2 regions of the Caballeronia sp. J97 genome follow, and region 1 is predicted to be linked to the other one. Evidence: riboswitches for the same ligand, from Rfam matches in the RefSeq annotation. Region 1 holds a riboswitch; the other holds the start of a gene.
What was found. Region 1 has a riboswitch for glycine ahead of U4Y90_RS23495 (D-amino acid dehydrogenase). Riboswitches for the same ligand answer to the same signal wherever they lie in the genome.

Region 1 (11,122 bases):
AATGCGAACGAGGGCGGCGCCATGAACTCCGTGCTTTTCGTGCCGTAGCTCAGGTTTTCGTGCGTGGCGGCGACGCGCTCGTCGGAATAGCTGTCGAGCAGCGCATCGGATGCGAGACCTTTGACGACGAACGCGAGCTTCCACGCGATGTTGTCGGCATCGTCGATACCGGAGTTCGCGCCGCGCACGCCGAAGATCGGCACCAGATGCGCGGCATCGCCCGCGAACATCACGCGCCGATGCCGATAGCGTTCGAGCGTCAGCGCATTCGCCTTGTAGATCGTGATCCAGATCGGCGACCACGCGCCTTTCTCGCCCATCATGTCGAGCAGGCTTTGCACGCGCGGCATCACGTTTTCCGGCTTCACGGCGGCGTCGGCGTCCTCGCCGTCGCGCAACTGGTAGTCGATGCGCCATACGTTGTCGGGCTGCTTGTGCACGAGCACGGTCGAGCCCGGATTCGAAGACGGATCGAAGTACGCGAGGCGCTCGGTCGGCCGCTCGCTGTCCAGTTCGATATCGACGATCACGTAACGGCCTTCGTAGCTCGTGCCTTGCAACTGCAGTCCGAGCGCTTCGCGGATCGCGCTGCGGCCGCCGTCGCATGCGACGACCCACCCGGTTTCGAGCGCATAGTCGCCCTCGGGCGTCGTGAGTTGCAGCGTCGCGCCGTCGTCGCGTGCATCGATCGACGAGACGCGTGTCTGCCAGCGAATATCGATCAGGTCCGCACGCTTCTCGGCGGCATCGAGCAGAAACTGTTCGATGTGATACTGCGCGAGATTGACCATCGGCGGGAGCTTCTGGTTTTCGTCCTGCGGCATCGTGAAGTGCAGCACTTCGGTGTCGCGATAGAAGCTGCGTCCACCGGTCCACGGCAGGCCGGTCGCGAGAAAGCCGTCGAGCGCGCCGAGTCGTTCGATGATCTCCAGGCTGCGCCGCGAGATGCAGATCGCGCGGCTGCCGTGACACACCGAATCGTCCGCTTCGATCAGCACGGAGCGCACGCCATGATTCGCGAGCCCGAGCGCGACCGCGAGACCGACCGGGCCGCCGCCGACGATCGTCACGTCATGACGCTTCGCGTCGACGCCATGCTGCAACGGCGGAATGCGCGCCGGGTACTTTTTCGCCGTGAACGGATACGGCTTGAATGTCTTGTTCATGCAGTGCTCCTTGTGATTCCTCAAACGGCTTGCGCCTGGCTTCTTTGTATCGGCAGCATCATGACGATGACCGCGCCGATCGCGAGCAGCATCGCCGAATAGATCAACCCCGACGTGAAGCTGTGCGTCGCGTCCTTCAGCCAGCCGACGATCAGCGGATTGAGCGCGGAACTGATGTTGCCGGTCGCGTTGATGACCGCGATGCCGATGGCGCGCGCCCTGAAGCTCAACGCGTGATCGGGCGTCGTCCAGAAGATCGACATCGCCGTGTACGAGCCCGCCGACGCGAGACAGACGCCGAGCATGCGCAGCGCGGGATTCGCCGAATACGCGGTGCAAAGCCAGCCGGCTGCGGAGAAGAGCATCGGCAGCATCAGATGCCATTTGCGCTCCTGCTTGCGGTCCGAGCGGCGTCCCCAGACGATCATCGCGACGATCGTGCAGACTTGCGGAATCGCCGCGAGCAGGCCGATCGTGCGATTGCTCGCATCGGCGCTGAAGCTCTTGACGATGAGCGGCGTCCACACGGCGACCATCGCGAGCGTGTTGACGAGGCAGAAGTAAGCGATCGCGAACTTCACGACGGTCGGGGAAAGCAGTTCGGCGGCGATGCTCGCGCCGCGCGCGGGTTGCGTCGATGATGTCGATGACATCGGCGGCGTTGCGTCGTCGCGATGCTCGGACGCGAGCGTGACGGCGAGTGCGCGCTTTTCATCGGCATCGAGCCAGCGCGCCTTTTCGGGGCTGTCGTCGAGATAGCGGTAGACAACGAAACCGAGGATCGCGGACGGCAAGCCTTCGAGCAGAAACAGCCATTGCCAGCCCTTCAGGCCGAGCGTGCCGTCGAGCGCGAGAATGAAGCCCGAGAGCGCGGAACCGACGGCGGCGGTCACGGGCATCGCGATCATGAAGAGCGCGTTGGCGCGCGCACGATAGGCGCCGGGAAACCAGTACGTGAGATAGAGCAGGATGCCCGGCAGAAAGCCCGCTTCGGTCACGCCGACGAGCACGCGCAACACATAGAGCGACGTGGGGCTCGTCGCGAACATCGTGGCCGTGGAAGCGAGGCCCCACGCGATCATGATCGTGCCGATCCAGCGGCGTGCGCCGATGCGCGCGAGCACGATATTGCTCGGAATGCCGCACGCGATGTACGCGACATAGAAGAGCGTCGTCGCGAGCCCGAATTGCGTGCTCGTGAGGCCGAGGTCCTTCATCATCGTCAGTCCCGCGAAGCCGATGTTGATGCGGTCCAGAAACGAAAAGAAGAACAGCACGAAGAGAAACCACAGCAGATGCCGCGAGACCTTCGCGATGACGGGTTGTTCGTGCGTGTGAGTTACGGGGGTTGCGCCGAGCGCACCGCGTGCGCGTGTGGTTTCCATGTCGTCGTCTCCGGTCGTGTCGCTGTGTCGGACATCTGTTGGCTCGGAGTATGGAGCGCGCGATGCGGCCGTCTGTCCTCAATTTGGGTACAGCGCGAGCGTGCCGGCGGCTCGGGGAAAACACGGATGCGCGCGATGTTTCGTCAGACCTTACCCGGCCCGATGCACAGCGCGAAGAGTTGCCGCTGGCTCGAAATGCCGAGCCTGCGATACGCGCGCTTTTGATAGGTGACGACGCTCGTCGCCTTGATGCCCATTGCGTCGCCGATTTCCTGCGCGGTGCGTCCTTCGAGCACGCCGGTCAGCACGTCGAGCTCGCGCTTCGACAGTTCGGGACACAGCCCGCGCACGCGCGCGAGCATCAGATGCGAGATCGGCATGTCGCGCTGCCCGCAGATCGCGTAGTGATGCTTCGCCGCATGCGCGATGAGCGGCGCCATCGCTTCGATCATCGCGATCTCGCGCGGATGGTAGTTGCCGAAGCGCGTGTCGCGATAGAGATTCACCGAGAGCCAGAGGTCGGCGCTCGGCTGCACGAGCAGCGACACGCGATCCGATACGTTCGGCTGGTGATAGCACGCCGCGCGATACGCCTCGTTGGCGATGTCCTCGCTGGTCTGCCGATGCAGCACGAGCATGGAGCCGGGCTTGTCGTTGCGCGCCGACGAAACGATCTTTTGATTGCCGTCGAGCGCATAGAAATGGCGCGCGTAGGTATCGGCGACATCGCGCAGAAACCGCCCGCCGCGATGATCCGCGACCGACACCGTGCGTGGCCGGTTGCCGAACTCGTACGCGAAGATCGTGCATTGCGAGATCGCGGCGACATCGCCGAGCAGCCTCAGCACTTCGGCGGCGAGCGCGTTGGAATCTTCGCTGCCGATCGACGACACGAGCCCGGTTGCGCGGCTGAGATCCAGTTGCCCTTGTGAGGAGAGGCGGTCGAGTCGCCAGGAGCGCATGATGGGCGGAACGAAGAGCGTGTCGATGCCGCTATTCTAAGCCCTCGTTTTCACCCGTTCCCGCCCGCTAGCGCGCGATGGCCGCGCGCAGCGCCGCATTGCGGCGCACGATCCAGTTGAAGAGTGGCGTTGCCATCAGCGTGCTGAGCACGGCCATCAGCACGAGGATCGAGAACAGTCCGGGCAGGATCACGCCCGCCGCGAGGCCGATGTTGATGATGATCAGTTCCATCAGGCCGCGCGCGTTCATCAGCGCGCCGATCGCCATTGCGTCGCCGGAAGGCTCGCCGTTCGCGCGCGCGGCCGCCCAGCACGCGATGCCCTTGCCGCCGAACGACGCGAACAGGATCACGACGGCCGCGAGCATGATGGCGGGGTCCATCAGCATGTCGAGCCGCGTGTTGAGGCCCGAGTAGGTGAAGAATATCGGCAGCAGAAACACGACGACGAAAGGCTGCAGCATCTCGCGCAGCTTTTCCGTGAGCGGGCCGCGCGGCAGCACGACGCCGAGCAGAAAGCCGCCGAACACCGCATGAATGCCGATCGCGTCCATCGCGAATGCGCAGAGCGAGAACAGCGCCAACACCGTGGCGAACACGCTCGCGGGCAGCGGCGCGTCCGGTCTCAATCCGACCGCGAGCCGGCGCAGCAGCTTGCCGCCGGCGAAGATCATGAAGAGCGCGAACGCCGCGCCGCCGCCGATCGCCGCATACGCGCCCATCCACGAGCCGCCGAAGCTCGCGAGCACGATGGCGAGGATGCACCACGCGGCGGCGTCGTCGAATGCGCCGGCGGTCAGTGCGAGCGTGCCGAGCGACGTGCCGGCCAGCCCGCGTTCGTGGATGATGCGCGCGAGCATCGGAAACGCGGTGATCGCGATGGCCGCGCCGAGAAAGAGCGACGCCTCGTAGAGCCGCACTTTTTCCGCGAAGAGGCCGGGGATCGTGTGCAGCCAGGGCGTCAGCGCGAACGCGAGCGCGAAAGGCGCGACGATGCCGGCGAGCGACACGCTCATCGCGCTTTTCGCGCGTGCGCGGAAGTGCTCCGCGCGAAACTCCGTGCCGACCAGAAACATGTAGAGCCCGACGCCGAGCTGCGCGGCGACGTAGAGCATGCCCATCGTCGCCTTGGGAAACAGTGCCTGCTGCCATTGCGGCAGAAGAAGGCCGAAGAGCGACGGACCGAGCAGCACGCCCGCGATCATCTCGCCGACCACTTGCGGCTGACCCATGCGTTGCGCGAGCCTGCCGACGAACTGGCTCGCGAGCACGATCGCGGCGGTCTGGGCGAAGAAGAAGACGGACAACTGGGAAATCGGCATCGTTTGCGGGGCGTAAGGTCTGACGGACGACGGCAGTCTGACGGCGAGGGCGCACGTCTGTCAACGTCGAAGGGACTTGCCACGCGCATTTCCTGCCGGTATCTTCGAGGGGTTCGACAACGCGCCACGGAAGAGCTCGTCCTCGCGACGACGCCGACGGAGCAACCGCCCCGGAAACTCTCAGGCAAAAGGACCGTGCGCGCCGGAACATCTGGAGAGCGGCGCTGCGCGCGCCCACCGAAGGGGAGCCCCCGGCTATCGACCCATGTCGAGCAGCCCGCGGGCGAAACTCTCAGGTACATGGACAGATGGGGCATCGGTGCCGGCCGCGGTATGCGGAAAAGGCCGGCGATGCTCAATCAATCTGGACCATGTCATGTCACGAATCGCCATCATCGGCGCCGGGATTACCGGCGTCACGACCGCTTACGCTCTCGCGCAGCGCGGTTTTCGCGTCACCGTTCTCGAACGTCATCGCTATGCCGCGATGGAAACGTCCTTCGCCAACGGCGGGCAACTGTCGGCGAGCAACGCCGAAGTGTGGAACAGCCGCGCCACCGTGCTGAAGGGCCTGAAGTGGATGTTCACGCGCGATGCGCCCCTTTTTATGAACCCGCGGCCCGGCTGGCACAAGTACAGCTGGATCGGCGAATTCCTGCGTCAGATTCCGAACTATCGTGCGAATACGGTCGAGACGGTGCGCCTCGCGATCGCCGCGCGCGAGCATCTGTTTCGCATCGCTCGGGACGAGCAGATCGAGTTCGATCTGGAGCGGCGCGGCATTCTTCACTTCTACGCCACGCGCAAGGAGTTCGACGCGGCATCGAAGGTGAACGAAATCCTGCGCGACGCCGGACTCGATCGTCACGCGGTAACGCCCGAAGAGATCGCATCGATCGAGCCGACCTTGCGCGGCGCGTTCCATGGCGGCTTCTTCACGCCGTCGGATTCCACCGGCGACATCCACAAGTTCACGCGCGGACTCGCCGATGCCTGCGTGCGGCATGGCGTCGAGTTTCGCTACGACACGTCGGTGCAGGCGATCGATGACCGCGCGGGGCGCTTGTCGCTGACCGTCGAGCATGCGGGCGAAACGCAGGCGCTTCAGTTCGACGGCATCGTGATCTGCGCGGGCGTCGGCAGCCGCGCGTTCGCATCGATGGCGGGCGACCATCTCAATGTCTATCCGGTGAAGGGCTATTCGATCACCGTGTGTCTCGATGATGCGCGCAGCCGCAATCACGCGCCGTGGGTGAGCCTGCTCGACGACCGCGCGAAGATCGTCACGAGCCGCCTCGGCGCGGACCGTTTTCGCGTGGCGGGCACGGCGGAGCTGAACGGCTTCAATCGCGACATTCGCGCGGACCGCATCGCGCCGCTGGTCGAATGGACGCGGCGACATTTCCCCGAGGTATCGACCGCGCGCGTGATTCCGTGGAGCGGCCTGCGCCCGATGCTGCCCAGCATGCTGCCGAAGGTCGGGCAGGGCAAACGTCCGGGCGTGTTCTACAACACCGGGCACGGGCATCTCGGCTGGACGCTGTCGGCGGCGACGGCCGAGCTCGTCGCCGAAGCGGTGTTGCAGGGCGTGCCGCGCAAGCCCGTGCACGCAAGCGCACGGGGCGACACGGAGCGCAGCGAAGCGCTTCTGTGAGCGATGCCCGGCCGTGGCGCTTGGGCGAGCGCCGCGGCCGCGATGCGCCCAAGCGCGTCGGCAGGGGCGTGATATCGTCGGCGTCACTGTTCACTGTCTCAGGAGTGTGCGATGGCCGAGCTCGTCAATTGCCTGTGGTTCGACGGTAATGCGCGTGAAGCGGCGGAGTTCTACGCCGCCACGTTCCCCGATAGTCGCGTCGGAACGGGGCATGTGTCCGCCAAACCGGGCGTGGGGCAGGGACCTGAATTGACCGTCGAATTCACCGTGCTCGGACGGCGCTTTCTCGGCCTGAACGGCGGGCCGAACTTCAGGCCGAACGAAGCGGTGAGCTTCATGGTCCACACCGGCAGCGCGGAAGAAACGGATCGCTACTGGAACGCGATCGTCGGCCACGGCGGCGAGGAAGGTCCGTGCGGCTGGTGCAAGGACCGCTGGGGTTTTTCATGGCAGATCACGCCGAAGCGCCTGCTCGACATCCTCTCCGGCGCCGATCGCGAAGCCGCCCGACGCGCGATGGACGCGATGATGAAGATGAAGAAAATCGACATCGCCGTAATCGAAAGCGCGGCGGCGGGCAAGTGAGCACACGAGCGTCGCGCGGACGGCGACGCTCGGGCATCGTTTATCTGCCCTGGATGAGCAGGCCCAGCGGCGCAAGCGGACCGACCTGCATCAGCTCGTATTTCGCGTGGCCGCCCGCCGCGAGCGGCAGGCTCTCGACGGCCGTCCTGGCCTCGTCGAGCGATTCGACATTCATCAGAAAGACCACGCCCGGCGCGTCCTGCCGATACCAGAACTGTTCAATCTTGCCTTCGAGATAGAGCCCGAGCGTGGCGGGCACTTCTCGCGGCATGATCTGCTGACGTTGTTCCGGCGTGAGCGGCGTGTTGACTGAAGCAATAGCGATGACTTTCATCTCGATCTCCTTGAACGGGTTCATTGCGAAGCGCAACGGAGATCAATGTAGTCGCCGGGAGCAAAAAGCTGTATTGTCGTAAATGACAACTTTAGGGTCATTCACGCCATGCGCATCGCGGTTCTCGCTCTCGATGGTCTGTTCGATACCGGCCTTGCCGTGACGCTCGATACGCTCGCGGCCGCAAACAATCTTTCGGCGCGCGCGATGGGCGGAGCGCCGCGTTTCGACGTGTCGACCGTCGCCGTGCGCAAGCGCGTGCGCTCGGGTCAGGGCTTCGCGATTCCGGTGCAGCCCATCACGCCCGACCTGAAGCCGGACTGGGTGATCGTTCCGGCATTGGGCACGACCACGCCGGACCGGCTGCTGCCCGCGCTCGAACGGGCGGACGTGAAAGACGCGATCGCGCAGTTGCGGCGATGGCGCGACGAGGGCGTGCTGGTCGCCGCCTCGTGCATCGGGACGTTTCTGCTGGCGGAAGCCGGGCTGCTGGATCATCGGCCGGCGACGTCGACCTGGTCGCTCGCGCCGCTCTTCAGGCAACGCTATCCGCATGTGATGCTCGACGAATCGCGCATGCTCGTGCCGACCGACATCGGCGTGACGGCCGGCGCCGCGATGGGCCATCTCGATCTCGCGCTGTGGCTGATTCGCAAGACGAGCCCCGAGCTGGCCGCGCTCGTGTCGCGTTATCTGCTCGCCGATATCCGCACGCTGCAGGCGCCGTACATCATCCCCAATCATCTCGCGCAGGCCGATCCGTTGATCCAGCGTTTCGAACGCTGGTCGCGGGATCATCTGAAGGAAGGGTTTTCGCTGCAGACAGCGGCAAGCGCGCTCGCGACGAGCACGCGCTCGCTGCAACGCCGATGCCGCGAAGTGCTCGGCAAATCGCCGCTGGCGTACTTTCAGGACTTGCGTGTCGAGCGCGCGCAGTCCCTTCTGCACGGCAGCGGCCTCGATCTCGAAGCGATCGCCGCGGAAGTCGGCTACGAGGACGGTGCTACCTTGCGAACGCTGTTGCGCCAGCGCCTCGGACGCGGCGTGCGCGATCTGCGCGCCGAGTTGCGCTGACGATCCCGCTTCGTTCGACCGCCTATAGCGAGCGTTCGATTGCCTTGCCGAGCAGATCGAGACCGAGATCGATCTCTTGCTCGCTCACCGTCAGCGGTGGCGCGATGCGGAACACGCCGCCCATGCCGGGCAACTGCACGATATTCATGCTGAGGCCCAGATTCATGCACTCGCGCGTGATCTTCGCGCCTAGGCCGTCGGCGGGTTCCTTCGTGCGGCGATCCTTGACGATCTCGACGCCGAGCAGCAAGCCGCGTCCGCGCACATCGCCGATGCAGTCGAAGCGCTCCATCAGATCGAGCAGGCCGCGCCTGAGCCGCGCGCCCATCTCGTTCGCTCGCGCGACGAGGCCATCGCGTTCGACGACCTCCAGCACGCGCAGGCCGACTGCGGCGGGCAGCGGATCGGACACGTGCGTCGTGTAGAACAGGTAGCCGAGTTCGTGCGCTTTCTCTTCGATCTGCGCCGAAGTCACGATGGCCGCGAGCGGCAAGCCCGCGCCGAGCGTCTTCGATAGCGTGAGAATGTCGGGCGTGACGCCGTCGCGCTGGCACGCGAACATCGTGCCCGTGCGGCCGATGCCCGTTTGCGCTTCGTCGAGAATCAGCAACATGCCGCGCTCCTCGCACTTGCGCTTCAACGCCGCCATGTAGCCTTCCGGCAATTCGATGATGCCGCCCGAACTCAGAATCGGCTCCGCGATGAAGGCCGCGAGATTGCCGCTCGACTGGCGATCGACGAGATCGAACGCGTAATCCAGTTCCGCGAGCCAGTCGTATCGGCCGTTGCGCTCGAAGCGCGCGCGATACGCGAACGGCGCGGGAATCGCGAACGAGCCGACCGCCGCGGGACCGACGCCCTTGCGCCCGGCGCTGTACGTGGCCGACGCGGCGTGGCCGGTCATGCCGTGCCACGACTGCGCGAAGCCGACGACTTCGTATTTGCCGGTGACGAGCTTCGCCATGCGGATCGCCGCTTCGTTCGATTCGGCGCCGGTGCTGAGCAAAAGCGCCCGATCGAGCCCGGCGGGCGTGATGTCGGCGAGACGCGCCGCGAGGTCGACCACGGGACGCGAAAGCATCCCGCTGAAGAGGTGGTCCAGCTTGCCCGCATATTCGCCGATCACCGACACGATCTCGGGATGACTGTGGCCGAGTACCGCGCTCATCTGTCCCGACGTGAAATCGAGGATCGCGCGGCCGTCGGCGTCGTAGACGAAGCTGCCCTGCGCGCGCTCGATGATCATCGGCTCGAAGGTGGCGCCGTAGCGGATGAGATGTTGTCTGGCGTTCTGCCAAAAGCTTGCGTCGTTGTTCCGGGACACCGTGCTTCTCCTGGCGGAGGGTGGATGGAATTTGCAGTGTAGACAACGCTCTGGTTTTATAGAATCGAATAGTTCTAATGCGAGCTAGAAGAGGGGCTAATACCTTGAGCCTGTCACTCGAAATCGAATTGTTGCGCTCGTTCGCCGTCATCGCGGAAGCGCGGGCGTTGAGCCGCGCGGCGGAGCGCATCGGCAGGACTCAATCGGCGTTGAGCCAGCAGATGAAGCGGCTGGAGGACATCGTCGATCAGCCGCTGTTTCAGCGCACCGGGCGCGGCGTCGTGCTGACGAATCCCGGCGAGCGTCTGCTCGTGCACGCGCAGCGCATCCTGCGTCTGCACGATGAAGCGATGGCCGATCTGTGCGGCAAAGGGCTATCGGGCAGCATCCGCTTCGGCTGTCCGGACGATTACGCCGCCGTCTTTCTGCCGACCTTGCTGCGGCAATTTTCGAGTCAGCATCCGCACGCGCAGGTGGAAGTCGTGTGCGGCCCGACGCCCCGGCTCGCCGAGCAACTGACGAAGCGCGCGCTCGATCTCGCGATGCTCTCGCTGCCCGAAGACCGCTCCGGCGGCGAAATCATCCGGCGCGAGCAACTGGTGTGGATCGGCTGCCCGGGCATGGAGTCCGCGCACTACGATCCGCTGCCGCTCGCGCTGTCCGATCCGGACACGCTCGATCACATCGCCGCGTGCGAGGCGCTGCGGCGCGCGGGCAAGGCGTATCGCATCGCGTACGCGAGCAGCAGTCTTGCGGGGCTCATTGCGCTCGTGCGGTCCGGGCAGGCCTTCGCGGTGATCACGCAGACGGCCGTGCCCGCCGATCTTTGCGTGCTGAACGCGGATACCGGATTGCCCGCGTTGCCGGGCGTCGGCATATCGCTGAAATTCGCGCGGGAGCGTCCGTCGCTGTTGACGGCGGCGTTCGCGGAGCACATCAGGCTCACGCTTCCGTTGTTGTAGCGCGCGTCCGATCGGGCGAAGTAGACCGGAAATCGGCCGCTTTCCGGCGCTTCGCGCATCGGCGTGGCGGGCTACGATGTTATCCATCCCCTCTAGCTCTTTCTCCTCCAAGGGATGAGCGACTTTGGCGTCGCGCGGATTCGTCCGCGCGACGTTTTCTTTTGCGGCGTGGATGGCGCGCGCCGGGCTACACTGGCCGCACACTTTTCGCCCCGAACGCCATGCCATCTCGCGACTCAGACAGCGCCGACGCCTTGCAAGACCCGCCTCTGCTGCGGCGACTGCTGCGCGCTAGGGATCGCATGGATGCGTCCTCGCACGAGGACTGGCCCGTCAGGCGTCTGGCCGAAGTCAG
Region 2 (11,122 bases), on a different contig from region 1:
GAATTCCGGTTAGCGACTCTGTACAGGGCGCGCGGGAGGCGTCGCATCGTGCGGCTGCGCTTCACGACTTCGCAATGAGCAGCACGGCGTCGATGTGATCAACATAGGTGACCAAGATGTATAACGCCCAAGGCAAACTCTCACAGTCGGACGTGCTGACGAAATATGCACCGCTCGTTCGCCGGCTGGGGCTTCAGCTCGTCGCCAAGATGCCGGCGAGCGTCGATCTCGACGATCTGATTCAGGCCGGCATGATCGGCCTCCTGGATGCGGCGAGCCGCTACAAGGAAGATCAAGGCGCGCAGTTCGAGACCTACGCGAGCCAGCGCATTCGCGGCGCGATGCTTGACGAGCTGCGCGCCAACGACTGGCTGCCGCGCAGCATGCGCAAGACGTCGCGCGAAGTGGAATCGGCGGTGCACAAGGTCGAGCAGAACCTCGGCCGCTCGGCGAGCGAGACGGAAATCGCCGAGCACATGAACATGCCGCTGCCCGAGTATCAGTCGATGCTGCAGGACTTGCACGGCAGCCAGTTGATCTACTACGAAGACTTCGATCGCTCCGCCGACGACGAGCCGTTCCTCGACCGCTATTGCGTCGATCGTTCGGACCCGCTTTCGGCGCTGCTCGACGATAGCCTGCGCGGCGCGCTGATCGAAGCCATCGACAAGCTGCCCGAACGCGAGAAGCTGCTGATGAGCCTCTACTACGAACGCGGCCTGAACCTGCGCGAGATCGGCGCGGTAATGGAAGTGAGCGAATCGCGCGTGTGCCAGTTGCACAGCCAGGCGGTCGCGCGTCTGCGCGCGAAGCTGCGTGAGCAGGCGTGGACGAGCGTCGAGGCCTGACGACGCCTCCCGTTGTTCACTCAAGACAGGCAAGCGCGCGGGGTTCGGTATCCGACTCGCGCGCTTTGCTTTTTAGCGGCAGCCGGTGCTCAGCTCAGCGAATCGTTCAGCAACGTGAACCGTCCGCAACCTTCATCATCTGGTTGATGGGCCCGACCCGTTTTACCCAGAGCGAGTCATATTTCTTGCACGTAAGGGCGGTGTTTTCCCCGAGTTCCATTTCGGTCACGTTTGCCACCTCTTCATGTTGAACAGAAGTTGCCATAAGCGCGGCGACGTGCGACCGGTGACCGTACAGGCAAACGAGCGCGAGGAAGCCTTTCGTTGTCTTATTTTGTTGAAGTCGAAATCTGAGCGCGAGAGCAAGCCGGCATCAATGCAATTCGAAATCCCGAGGCTCCGCAAACACCGTCTTGCCCTGCCCCAGACTTTTCGCCCGATACATCGCGCGGTCGGCGGCGCGCAGCACGGCGGTCATGTCGGCCTGACGCGTGGTGGTCGCGCCGGGAAGCAGGCATGCGCCGATGCTCGCCGACACCGACACCGGCCGCTCCTGCACCGATGTCAGCGCGCCCAGTACCGAGTGAATGCCGTCGGCCACCAAGAGCACCGCCGCCCGGTCGCGCACCTGATGCGCGAGCACGACGAACTCGTCGCCGCCCAGACGCGCGATGGTGTCCGATTTGCGCATGCGCCTCGCGAGTTGTTGCGCGAAGGACTGCAGGAGCATGTCGCCGACGGCGTGGCCGTAGGTGTCGTTGACTTCCTTGAAGCCGTCGAGGTCGATCAGCAGGAGTGCGGTGGCGTTGTCGCCGCCTGCTGCGGGCGCGGCCATCGCGCGATTGACGATGTTCTCCAGCGCGTAGCGATTGGATAAGCCCGTGAGCGGATCGGTGGAAGCCTGGCGCGCGAGATCACGATTCGCGCTGCCGAGACGATCGACGAGCACGCTCAGATACACCGATGCCGCCAGCACGCTCAGCCCGAGCCCGATCGCGGCGGGCAGATTCGCGCGCCACCATGGCTGCCAGGTTCCAAGAGCGAGGACGACGATGAGCGCCGTCGAGCACGAGACCGCGAGCGTTTGCTTGCCGTAGCGGCATCCCGAGCCGATGAGAAACCAGAACATCACCCAGAGCATCGGCAGTGCGGTTGCGCCGCCGGCGGCGAGCGCGAGCCCGAGAATCGACTGGTCCGCGATGGTCGTGACGGTGAGCCGCGCAACGGACGGCGCACTCATGCGGCTGACGACAAGGAGCGAAAACGCGCCGTAACACACGTACAGCGCAATCACGCGCGTGAGCAGCGCGACATCGTGCGACGGATGAAACCATGCGAACGTGCCATAGGCCAGCAGAACCGCCGCTCCCATCCAGACGCGCAGCGTGGCCTGCTCGCGTTCGGGATTCCGGTGCCCGGACCATGCAAAGGCATAGGTCCGGCGTGCCGGTTGATGCGCCTGCTCCATACTGAACCCCTGGATGGTGATTTCTTGCTGTGGTCTCTTGGTCTTATGTCATGCGGCCCGTTCGCCTGGCATCGGTGGCAGGGCATTGCATCGAGTTGCACCGAAGCGAGCGAACGCTATTTTGCAACGTTTTGCGAAGACGCTGTGATTCGTGTAAGAACGGCTTTCGAACTTCTATTTCTGATTCACCGTGATGCGCGACGAATCTGTTTCTCTGGCTGGCGAATGGCTGCCGGTTTGCAATAGCGAGGACGTGCCCGAAGGCGGCGCGCGTGGTTTTGTCGTCGCCGATGAGCGGATCGTCGTGTGGCGCGACAGCATCGGCGCGGCGCACGCATGGCGTGATTACTGTCCGCATCGGGGCGCGCAGTTGTCGCTCGGGCATGTGATGCGCGACCAGATCGTGTGTCCGTATCATGGCTGGCGTTACGACATCGAAGGGCAGTGTTTGCGGATTCCGTCGAATCCGTCGCTGCGCCCTTCGAAGCGCGCCTGCGCGACGACTTTCATTTGCGAAGAGAAATACGGCGTTATCTGGATGTGCTTCGGCGAGCCCGCTCATGCGCTCGATTTCTTTCCCGAGGCCGCGATTCCCGGTGGCAGGCGCATCAATCTCGCGCCGCAGACGGTGAAGTCATCCGCGCCGCGTGTCGTCGAGAATTTTCTGGATATGGCGCACTTTTCGTTCGTGCACGAGGGCATTCTGGGCGAGCAGACGCATACGGAAGTGCCGGATTACGAAGTCGTCGCGAACGATGCCGGGCTGGAGGCACGTCAATGTCGATACTGGCAGCCCGCCGGGATGCCGGGGCAGGGCGGCGGCGCGATGATCGACTACGTGTATCGCGTGAAGCGGCCGTTGATCGCAACGTTGACGAAGATGGCGTCGGGCGGGCAGGGCGCGCTGCATATCATGCTGGCGGCGTCGCCGGTGACGCAGACGGAGACGCGCGCGTGGCTCGTTTCCATTCACGAGGATGATTCGACCCACTCCGATCAGCAGCTTTACGACTTCAATATGGAGATCCTGATGCAGGACACGCCGATTGTGGAGTCACAGTGGCCTCGACATTTGCCGCTCGATCTCGATGCGGAGTTGCATCAGCGGTGCGACCGGATGGCGGTGGCTTACAGGCGGTGGCTGGCGGGGATGGGGTTTGGATATGGCACGGTGACATCGCACAGCGATGGCGAGTGGCGATAGGACCGCCGCCGCCAAACTGCACCGAGTGAAAATTCTTGGCGCGCCCGGCTGGGATCGAACCAGCAACCCCTGCCTTCGGAGGGCAGTACTCTATCCATTGAGCTACGGGCGCATCTGAGAAGGGCTTGCGAAGGAAAATACGCCGAAAGACGGCTGCAAGGCCCATGCGAATCCGAGAGGATACCTGTTTTCCGTTACGTCGTCCATCGAGCGAGCCTGCGAGTCCTGCGCGGAAAGCGTCACGAAGCATCACACGATTCGGGTAAACGCCCGTTCCACCGCGCCGGCCACCTCGCGCCGTCAGTTAAGCGTTCCGTCTATAATCGACCGTGCCTTTCCCGAAGGCGCCTTAGCGCAATGCCCTGGCTGTCACGCTGTCACTGAACCGACTCACACCAAAAAACGGGAGACGAGACAAGCATGAGCGAAGCACCCCACGGAGCCCCGATCAAAACACCCGGCCAACTCATCGCCGCGGTCATCGCGGGATTCGGCATCCCGGTCGCCATCATCATTCTGCTCGCGGTGTACGTGAACAATTCCACGCGCACCGGCGCGGGCACGGACATCGAACAGTCGGTGAAGGAGCGCATCGCGCCCGCCGCGCAGGTCGATGTCCGCGACGCCAACGCGCCGCGCGTCTACAAGACCGGCGAGGAAGTCTTCAAGGCCGTGTGCTCCGCCTGTCACGCGGCGGGCACCGCGGGCGCGCCCAAATTCGGCGATGCCGGCGCGTGGGCACCGCGCATCGGCGAAGGCTACGACACGCTGCTGCATAACGCGCTCAACGGCAAGGGCGCCATGCCCGCACGCGGCGGCACCAGCCCCGACGATTACAGCGACTTCGAAATCGCCCGCGCGGTCGTCTATATGGCAAACGGCAGCGGCGGCAAGCTCGCGGAACCTGCGCAACCCGCGCCGGGCTCGGCTGCCAGCGCGGCCGCTCCGGCCGCCGCTCCCGCCGGTGCAAGCGCGAACGAAAACGCTCAGGCCGCAGCAGCCGTCGCGGCGCTCGCATCCGTGCCGCAGGCTGCTGCGCCGGCAGCGGGCGCGCAAAGCGCCGATGCCGCTCAGGCCGGCAAGGCGCTCTACGAGCAGGTGTGTCAGGCGTGTCACGCGGCGGGCGTGCTCGGCGCGCCGAAGTTCGGCGACAAGGCCGCATGGGCGCCGCGCCTGAAGGAGCCGATGGACACGGTCTACAACTACGCACTCAAGGGCAAGGGCGCGATGCCGCCGAAGGGTGGATCCAACGCATCGGATGCGGATGTCAAGGCCGCCGTCGATTACATGGCGAACGCGGCGAAGTAAGCCGGCCAGACGCAAAAAACCCCGCGCGAGCGGGGTTTTTCAATGGCGATGCCGAAACGCGTCAACCCTTCTGCAACATCGCCTTGAGCATCGCCATGCGATCCTTCGGCGACAAGGGCGCTTCTTCGGCCGTCGGCGGGGGCGCATCGTCGAGCAGCATCTCGGGGATGAACCGCGACGGCTCGCACACCACCGTCTCCCGCGCGCGCTTTCTCTTCTTGCACCAGTTCAGATGCAGACTGCGCTGCGCGCGCGTGATCGCGACATACATCAGCCGACGCTCTTCCTCGATACGTGAATCGTCGACCGGCGCGTCATCGTCCGAGCCGCCGCGATGCGGCATGATGCCTTCCTCCACGCCCACCAGAAACACGTGCGGATACTCCAGCCCCTTCGACGCATGCACCGTGGATAAACGCACCGCGTCCGGATCTTCCTCCTTGCCCTCGAGCATCGACATCAGCGCGACAGTCTGGATCAGGCCAAGCAGGTTCTTGCCTTCATCGGCGAAACCGTCGGCGGTGTCGAAGCCGGTCTGTTCCGTTCCGGGCGCGGCATCGGGTTTCGTGCCCTTGCGCTTCAGCCATTCGAGAAACTCGAGCACGTTTTGCCATTTGGACTGGGCCTGCCGCTCGTCGTACGCATCGTAGAGATACGACTCGTAGTGGATGGCTTCCATCATGTCGTCGAGGACTTCAGTCGCGGGATCGCGCGCGGCGCGGTCCGACAGGCGGCGAATCCATTCGCAGAACGTGCGCAACGGCTCGACCTGCCGCGCCGACAGCCGCGCCTCGATGCCGCCCATGAACACCGCCTCGAACAGCGACACCTTCGCCGCGCCGGCGAACGCGCCGAGCGCTTCGAGCGTCGTATTGCCGACACCGCGCCGAGGAGTCGTGATTGCGCGGATGAACGCGGGATCGTCGTCGGGATTCGCGATCAGACGCAGATACGCGATGAGGTCCTTGATCTCGGCTTTATCGAAGAACGACTGTCCGCCGGACAGCACATAAGGAATGCGCTCGCGTCTCAACACCTGTTCGAAGATGCGCGCCTGAAAGTTGCCGCGATAGAGAATCGCGTAATCGCGAAACTGCGTGCGCCGCTCGAACTTGTGCGCCGACAGCCGGAACACGACGGATTCCGCCTCGTGCTCTTCGTCGTTGCAGCCGGTGACGGTGATCGTGTCGCCCATGCCGTGCTCGGACCACAGCTTCTTCTCGAACAGCTTCGGATTGTTCGCGATGACGTTGTTCGCCGCCGTCAGAATGCGCACCGTCGAGCGATAGTTCTGCTCCAGCTTGATGACGTGCAGCCTCGGGAAATCCTTGCCGAGCTGCGCGAGATTTTCGATGGTCGCGCCGCGCCAGCCATAAATCGCCTGGTCGTCGTCGCCCACGGCTGTGAATGCCGCGCGCGGGCCGGCCAGCAGCTTCACCAGCTCGTACTGGCACGCGTTCGTGTCCTGGTACTCGTCGATCAACAGATAACGCAGACGGTTCTGCCACTTGTCGCGCACCTGTTCGTTCTGCGCGAAAAGCTGCGCGGGCCGCAGGATCAGATCGTCGAAATCGAGCGCCTGGTACGCGTGCAGCGTCGCCGCATAGCTGCGATAGACGATCGCCGCCTGATGCTCGTCTTCGTTGCTCGCGAGCACGGACGCCTGATCGGGCGACACCATCGCATTTTTCCACAGCGAGATGATCGACTGGATCTTCCGGATCAAGCCCTTGTCCGTCGTGCCGAGTTGCTCCTGCACCATGCCGAAGCAATCGTCGGCATCCATGATCGAGAACTGCGGCTTGAGCCCGACATGCTCCGCTTCCTGGCGCATGATCTGCACGCCGAGCGAATGGAACGTGCAGATCGTCAACTGATTGACGGGGATCTTGCGGCCTTCCTTGCCGGGCGTCGTGAGCGTCTTGCCTTCGAGGAGCTTCGCCGTGCGCTCGCGCATTTCGAGCGCGGCCTTGTTCGTGAAGGTGAGCGCGGCGATGTGCTTCGGCTCGAAGCCGCGCCCTTCGATCAGATGGGCGATCTTCTGCGTGATCACGCGCGTCTTGCCGCTGCCCGCACCGGCGAGCACGAGACAGGGACCATCGAGATAGCGCACGGCTTCGCTTTGCGCGGCGTTCAGACCTGCGGACATCGTTTTGGGCTTTTGGAGTTGGGGCGCGCTTAGCTGAAACCCGCGCGCGGAGGAGAGCGCGATGTTAACACGATCGTCGCGGCGCGGTTCCGGCCCTCGTTCGTGCCACAATATCCGATCGATTTCCCAACAGGACGATGCCCGCATGGAAACAGCACTGAAAGTCGGCGTAATGGGCTACGGACTCGCGGGCGCGACGTTTCACGCGCCCGTCATCGAGCACTGCGGCCGCGCCGAAGTGACCGCGATCGCGACGAGCCAGGCCGAGCGCGCGCAGGCCGATTATCCGAACGCACGGATCGTCGCGGATCTCGACGCCTTGCTCGCCGTCGACGAGCTCGAATGCGTCGTCGTCGCGACGCCGAACGACACGCACTTCGATCTCGCGCATCGGGCGTTGTCAGCGGGCAAGCACGTGGTCGTCGACAAGCCGGTTACGCTGTCCGCGCGCGATGCCCGCACGCTCGCCGATCTCGCCGCGCAACGCGGGCTAGTGTTCGCGCCGTTCCACAACCGCCGCTGGGACGGCGATTTCATGACGGTGCGCGCGCTCATCGAAAGCGGGCGGCTCGGGCGCGTCACGCATTACGAATCGCATTTCGACCGGTTCCGTCCCAAAGTGCCGCAACGCTGGCGCGAGGAAGCGGAGCGCGGCGGCGGCCTGCTTTTCGATTTGGGGCCGCATCTGATCGATCAGGCGCTGACGCTTTTCGGCGCGCCGCAGACGGTGACGGCGTTCGTGAAAGCGCATCGCGATCACGCGCACGCGCCGGATTACGTGCATCTCGTGCTCGGCTACGACGACAAGGAAGTGATCCTGCATGCGAGCGCGCTTGCGGCGCTGGAGCCGCCGCGTTTCGCGATCCACGGCACGCGGGGCAGTTATGTGAAGTACGGGCTCGATACGCAGGAAGATCAGTTGCGTTCCGGCATGCGGCCGGGCAATCCGGAATTCGCGAAGAATCCGCCGGGCGTGCTGCGCGAAGTCGATGGCGACCTCGATCTGCGTCACGAATTCGCCACGAAGGACGGCGCGTATGTCGAGTTTTACCGGGCGCTGGCGGCATCCATTCTGGATGGCAAGCCGTTTCCGGTGTCCCCGCAGGACGCGGTCGATACGATGACGGTCATCGAACTGGCGATAGAGAGCGAGAAGGAAGGGCGGCGGGTGGCGTTCCGGCGCATCGGCTGAACACGGTTCAGCGTTCTCGTGCGCTGTCCATCAGCCGTACCCGAATCCGTTTGACAACCCCAATTCGGTCGCGTAAATTCTGCCGCACGCGTCGGGAGAGCGCGTGGCCGCTGTTGTCTTCAGCATGGCCGCGCCGCCGAAGGGGCATACCCGCAAACTCTCAGGCAAAAGGACCGACGGCGTCGAGGAAAGCAATTTCCTCGCACTCTGGAGAGCGGCAGCGGCTTCATCGATGAAGCCAGTTGCCCACCGAAGGGGCGCGCGATGAACCGTCAGTCACGCTGAGGTTCGCGCAATCTCTCAGGTACCGAGGACAGAGGGGTCACGCATCGCAACCGCTACGCGGCATGGGCCTTGCGCGCTGCTTCCGGCAGCACGAAAGGCGCATTCGGCAGGCGAATTGTGCGCTGCGTGGCCTTTTTTGTTCTGCGAACCGAGGCCCCGATGACTTCTCTTCAACACACGCCCTTGCACGCTGCTCACCTCGCGCTCAATGCGCGCATGGTCGATTTCGGCGGCTGGGACATGCCCGTCAACTACGGTTCGCAGATCGACGAACACCGCGCGGTGCGCACCGACGCCGGCATGTTCGACGTGTCGCACATGCGCGTCGTCGATTTCGAGGGCGAAGCTGTCCGCGAATTCTTCAAGTACGCGATCGCCAACAACGTCGACAAGCTCACGACGCCCGGCAAGGCGCTCTACTCGTGCCTGCTCAACGGCGACGGCGGCGTGATCGACGATCTGATCGTCTACTACTTCTCCGAAACGAGCTTTCGCGTTGTCGTGAACGCGGGCACGGCCGAAAAGGACATCGCCTGGTTCGGGCAGTTGAATGCCGAAGGCGAATTCAATCTCGCCATTACGCCGCGCCGCGATCTCGCGATCATCGCCGTGCAGGGCCCGAACGCGCGCGAAAAGACCTGGCAAGTGCTGCCCGACACGCGCGCGCAGACTCAGGACATCAAACCCTTCAACGCAGTCGTTTTCCCGTCCACACACTATGGCGAGCTGATGCTCGCGCGCACCGGCTACACCGGCGAGGACGGCTTCGAGATCGTCGTCCCGGCGACGCACGTCGAAGCGCTGTGGAACGCATTGCGCGACGCGGGCGTGAAGCCTGCCGGACTCGGCGCGCGCGACACGCTGCGGCTGGAGGCCGGCATGAACCTCTACGGTCAGGACATGGACGAAACGGTCTCGCCGCTCGACGCCGGCCTCGCGTGGACCGTCGATCTGAAGGCGGAACGCGATTTCGTCGGCCGCAGCGCGCTGGAGGCGCACGGCTCGAAGGCGAACTTCGTCGGGCTCGTGCTCATCAAGGAAAACGGCAAGGCGGGCGGCGTGCTGCGCGCGCATCAGAAGGTCGTCACGGAACACGGCGACGGCGAGATCACGAGCGGCACGTTTTCTCCGTCGATGCAGGAATCGATCGCGTTCGCGCGCGTGCCGACGGCCGTTGCCGTCGGGGACACGGTGCAGGTCGTCATCCGCGACAAGCAACTTCCGGCGCGCGTGGTAAAACTTCCGTTCGTGCGCAACGGCAAGGTTTTAGTGGCTTTGTGAAGCCGTCGCGCCCGTTCCCTCCGATCAAGAACCTCACGAAAGAACCACGAAGGAGCATCCAATGAGCATCCCGGCCGATCTGAAATACACCGAATCGCACGAATGGGTCCGCACCGAATCCGATGGCACGCTGACCGTCGGCATCACCGATCACGCGCAGGAAGCGCTCGGCGACATCGTCTTCGTCGAACTGCCCGCGGCGGGCAAGACCGTCGCGGCGGGCGACGCGATCGCGGTGATCGAATCGGTGAAGGCCGCATCCGATATCTACGCGCCGGTCTCGGGCGAGATCGTCGCGGCGAACGACGCGCTGACGTCGTCGCCCGATCAGGTCAACGGCGCGCCGTACGAAAGCTGGCTCTTCAAGATCAAGCCGGCGGGCGACGCCGGTCTCGACAAGCTGCTCGACGCCGAAGGCTACGGCAAGTCGATCGGCGAATAACCTATCTCAATGACGATGGCGGCTCCTTCAAGCGAGCCGCATCGCAGGAATTCACATGAAGCTCGAACACCCGGATCGCCTGATGAACCGCACCTCCCTGTCACTCGCCGCGCTCGAATGCCACGACGCATTCGCCGAGCGGCACATCGGCCCCGATGAGGCGGACCAGCGCGCGATGCTCGACGCGCTCGGTTTCGCGTCGCGCGCGGCTTTCATCGACGCGGTGATTCCTGAATCGATCCGCCGCAAGGAAACGCTGCCGCTCGGCGCGTTCACGCAGCCGAAGAGCGAGGCGGAAGCGCTCGCGTCGCTGCGCAAGCTGGCGGACGAGAACCTGGTGTTTCGAACCTATATCGGCCAGGGTTACTACGGCACGCACACGCCGGCGGTGATCCTGCGCAACGTGCTCGAAAATCCGGCGTGGTACACGGCTTACACGCCGTATCAGCCGGAGATTTCGCAAGGGCGTCTCGAAGCGCTGCTCAATTTCCAGCAGATGGTGATGGACCTGACGGGCCTCGCGATGGCGAACGCGTCGCTGCTCGACGAAGCCACCGCCGCCGCCGAAGCGATGACGCTCCTGCAACGCGTCGGCAAGCCGAAGTCGAACGTCTTCTATGTCGCCGATGACGTGCTGCCGCAAACCATCGAAGTCGTGCAGACGCGCGCGAAGCCGGCGGGCATCGAGGTGAAGGTCGGTCCTGCCGCCGATGCCGCGAATGCAAACGCGTTCGGCGTGCTGCTGCAATATCCGGGCGCGAACGGCGATGTGCGCGACTATCGCGCGCTGGCCGAGGCGATCCATGCGGCGGGCGGCCACGTCGTCGCGGCGGCGGATCTGCTCGCGCTGACGCTCATCACGCCGCCGGGCGAGTGGGGCGCGGACGTCGCGATCGGCAATACGCAGCGGTTCGGCGTGCCGATCGGCTTCGGCGGTCCGCACGC

Region 2: another riboswitch for glycine. It lies ahead of gcvT (glycine cleavage system aminomethyltransferase GcvT); the one in region 1 lies ahead of U4Y90_RS23495 (D-amino acid dehydrogenase).

Annotation. Positions count from the first base shown of each region.
Region 1 covers NZ_CAJMZL010000020.1:92,489-103,610, forward strand. Annotated here, with positions in the region: gene U4Y90_RS23475 (FAD-dependent oxidoreductase) at 1-1,166, opposite strand, end outside; gene U4Y90_RS23480 (MFS transporter) at 1,187-2,551, opposite strand; gene U4Y90_RS23485 (helix-turn-helix transcriptional regulator) at 2,695-3,513, opposite strand; gene U4Y90_RS23490 (cation:proton antiporter) at 3,581-4,834, opposite strand; glycine riboswitch at 4,952-5,039, shown strand; glycine riboswitch at 5,043-5,145, shown strand; gene U4Y90_RS23495 (D-amino acid dehydrogenase) at 5,211-6,488, shown strand; gene U4Y90_RS23500 (VOC family protein) at 6,600-7,073, shown strand; gene U4Y90_RS23505 (hypothetical protein) at 7,114-7,407, opposite strand; gene U4Y90_RS23510 (GlxA family transcriptional regulator) at 7,516-8,481, shown strand; gene U4Y90_RS23515 (aspartate aminotransferase family protein) at 8,504-9,805, opposite strand; gene U4Y90_RS23520 (LysR family transcriptional regulator) at 9,883-10,767, shown strand; gene U4Y90_RS23525 (helix-turn-helix transcriptional regulator) at 10,989-11,122, shown strand, end outside.
Region 2 covers NZ_CAJMZL010000013.1:167,508-178,629, forward strand. Annotated here, with positions in the region: gene U4Y90_RS18600 (MinD/ParA family protein) at 1-98, shown strand, start outside; gene U4Y90_RS18605 (RNA polymerase sigma factor FliA) at 117-848, shown strand; gene U4Y90_RS18610 (GGDEF domain-containing protein) at 1,222-2,316, opposite strand; gene U4Y90_RS18615 (aromatic ring-hydroxylating dioxygenase subunit alpha) at 2,510-3,520, shown strand; tRNA gene U4Y90_RS18620 (tRNA-Arg) at 3,557-3,632, opposite strand; gene U4Y90_RS18625 (c-type cytochrome) at 3,941-4,828, shown strand; gene U4Y90_RS18630 (UvrD-helicase domain-containing protein) at 4,890-6,977, opposite strand; gene U4Y90_RS18635 (oxidoreductase) at 7,123-8,169, shown strand; glycine riboswitch at 8,252-8,355, shown strand; glycine riboswitch at 8,367-8,496, shown strand; gene gcvT (glycine cleavage system aminomethyltransferase GcvT) at 8,614-9,735, shown strand; gene gcvH (glycine cleavage system protein GcvH) at 9,797-10,177, shown strand; gene gcvP (aminomethyl-transferring glycine dehydrogenase) at 10,233-11,122, shown strand, end outside.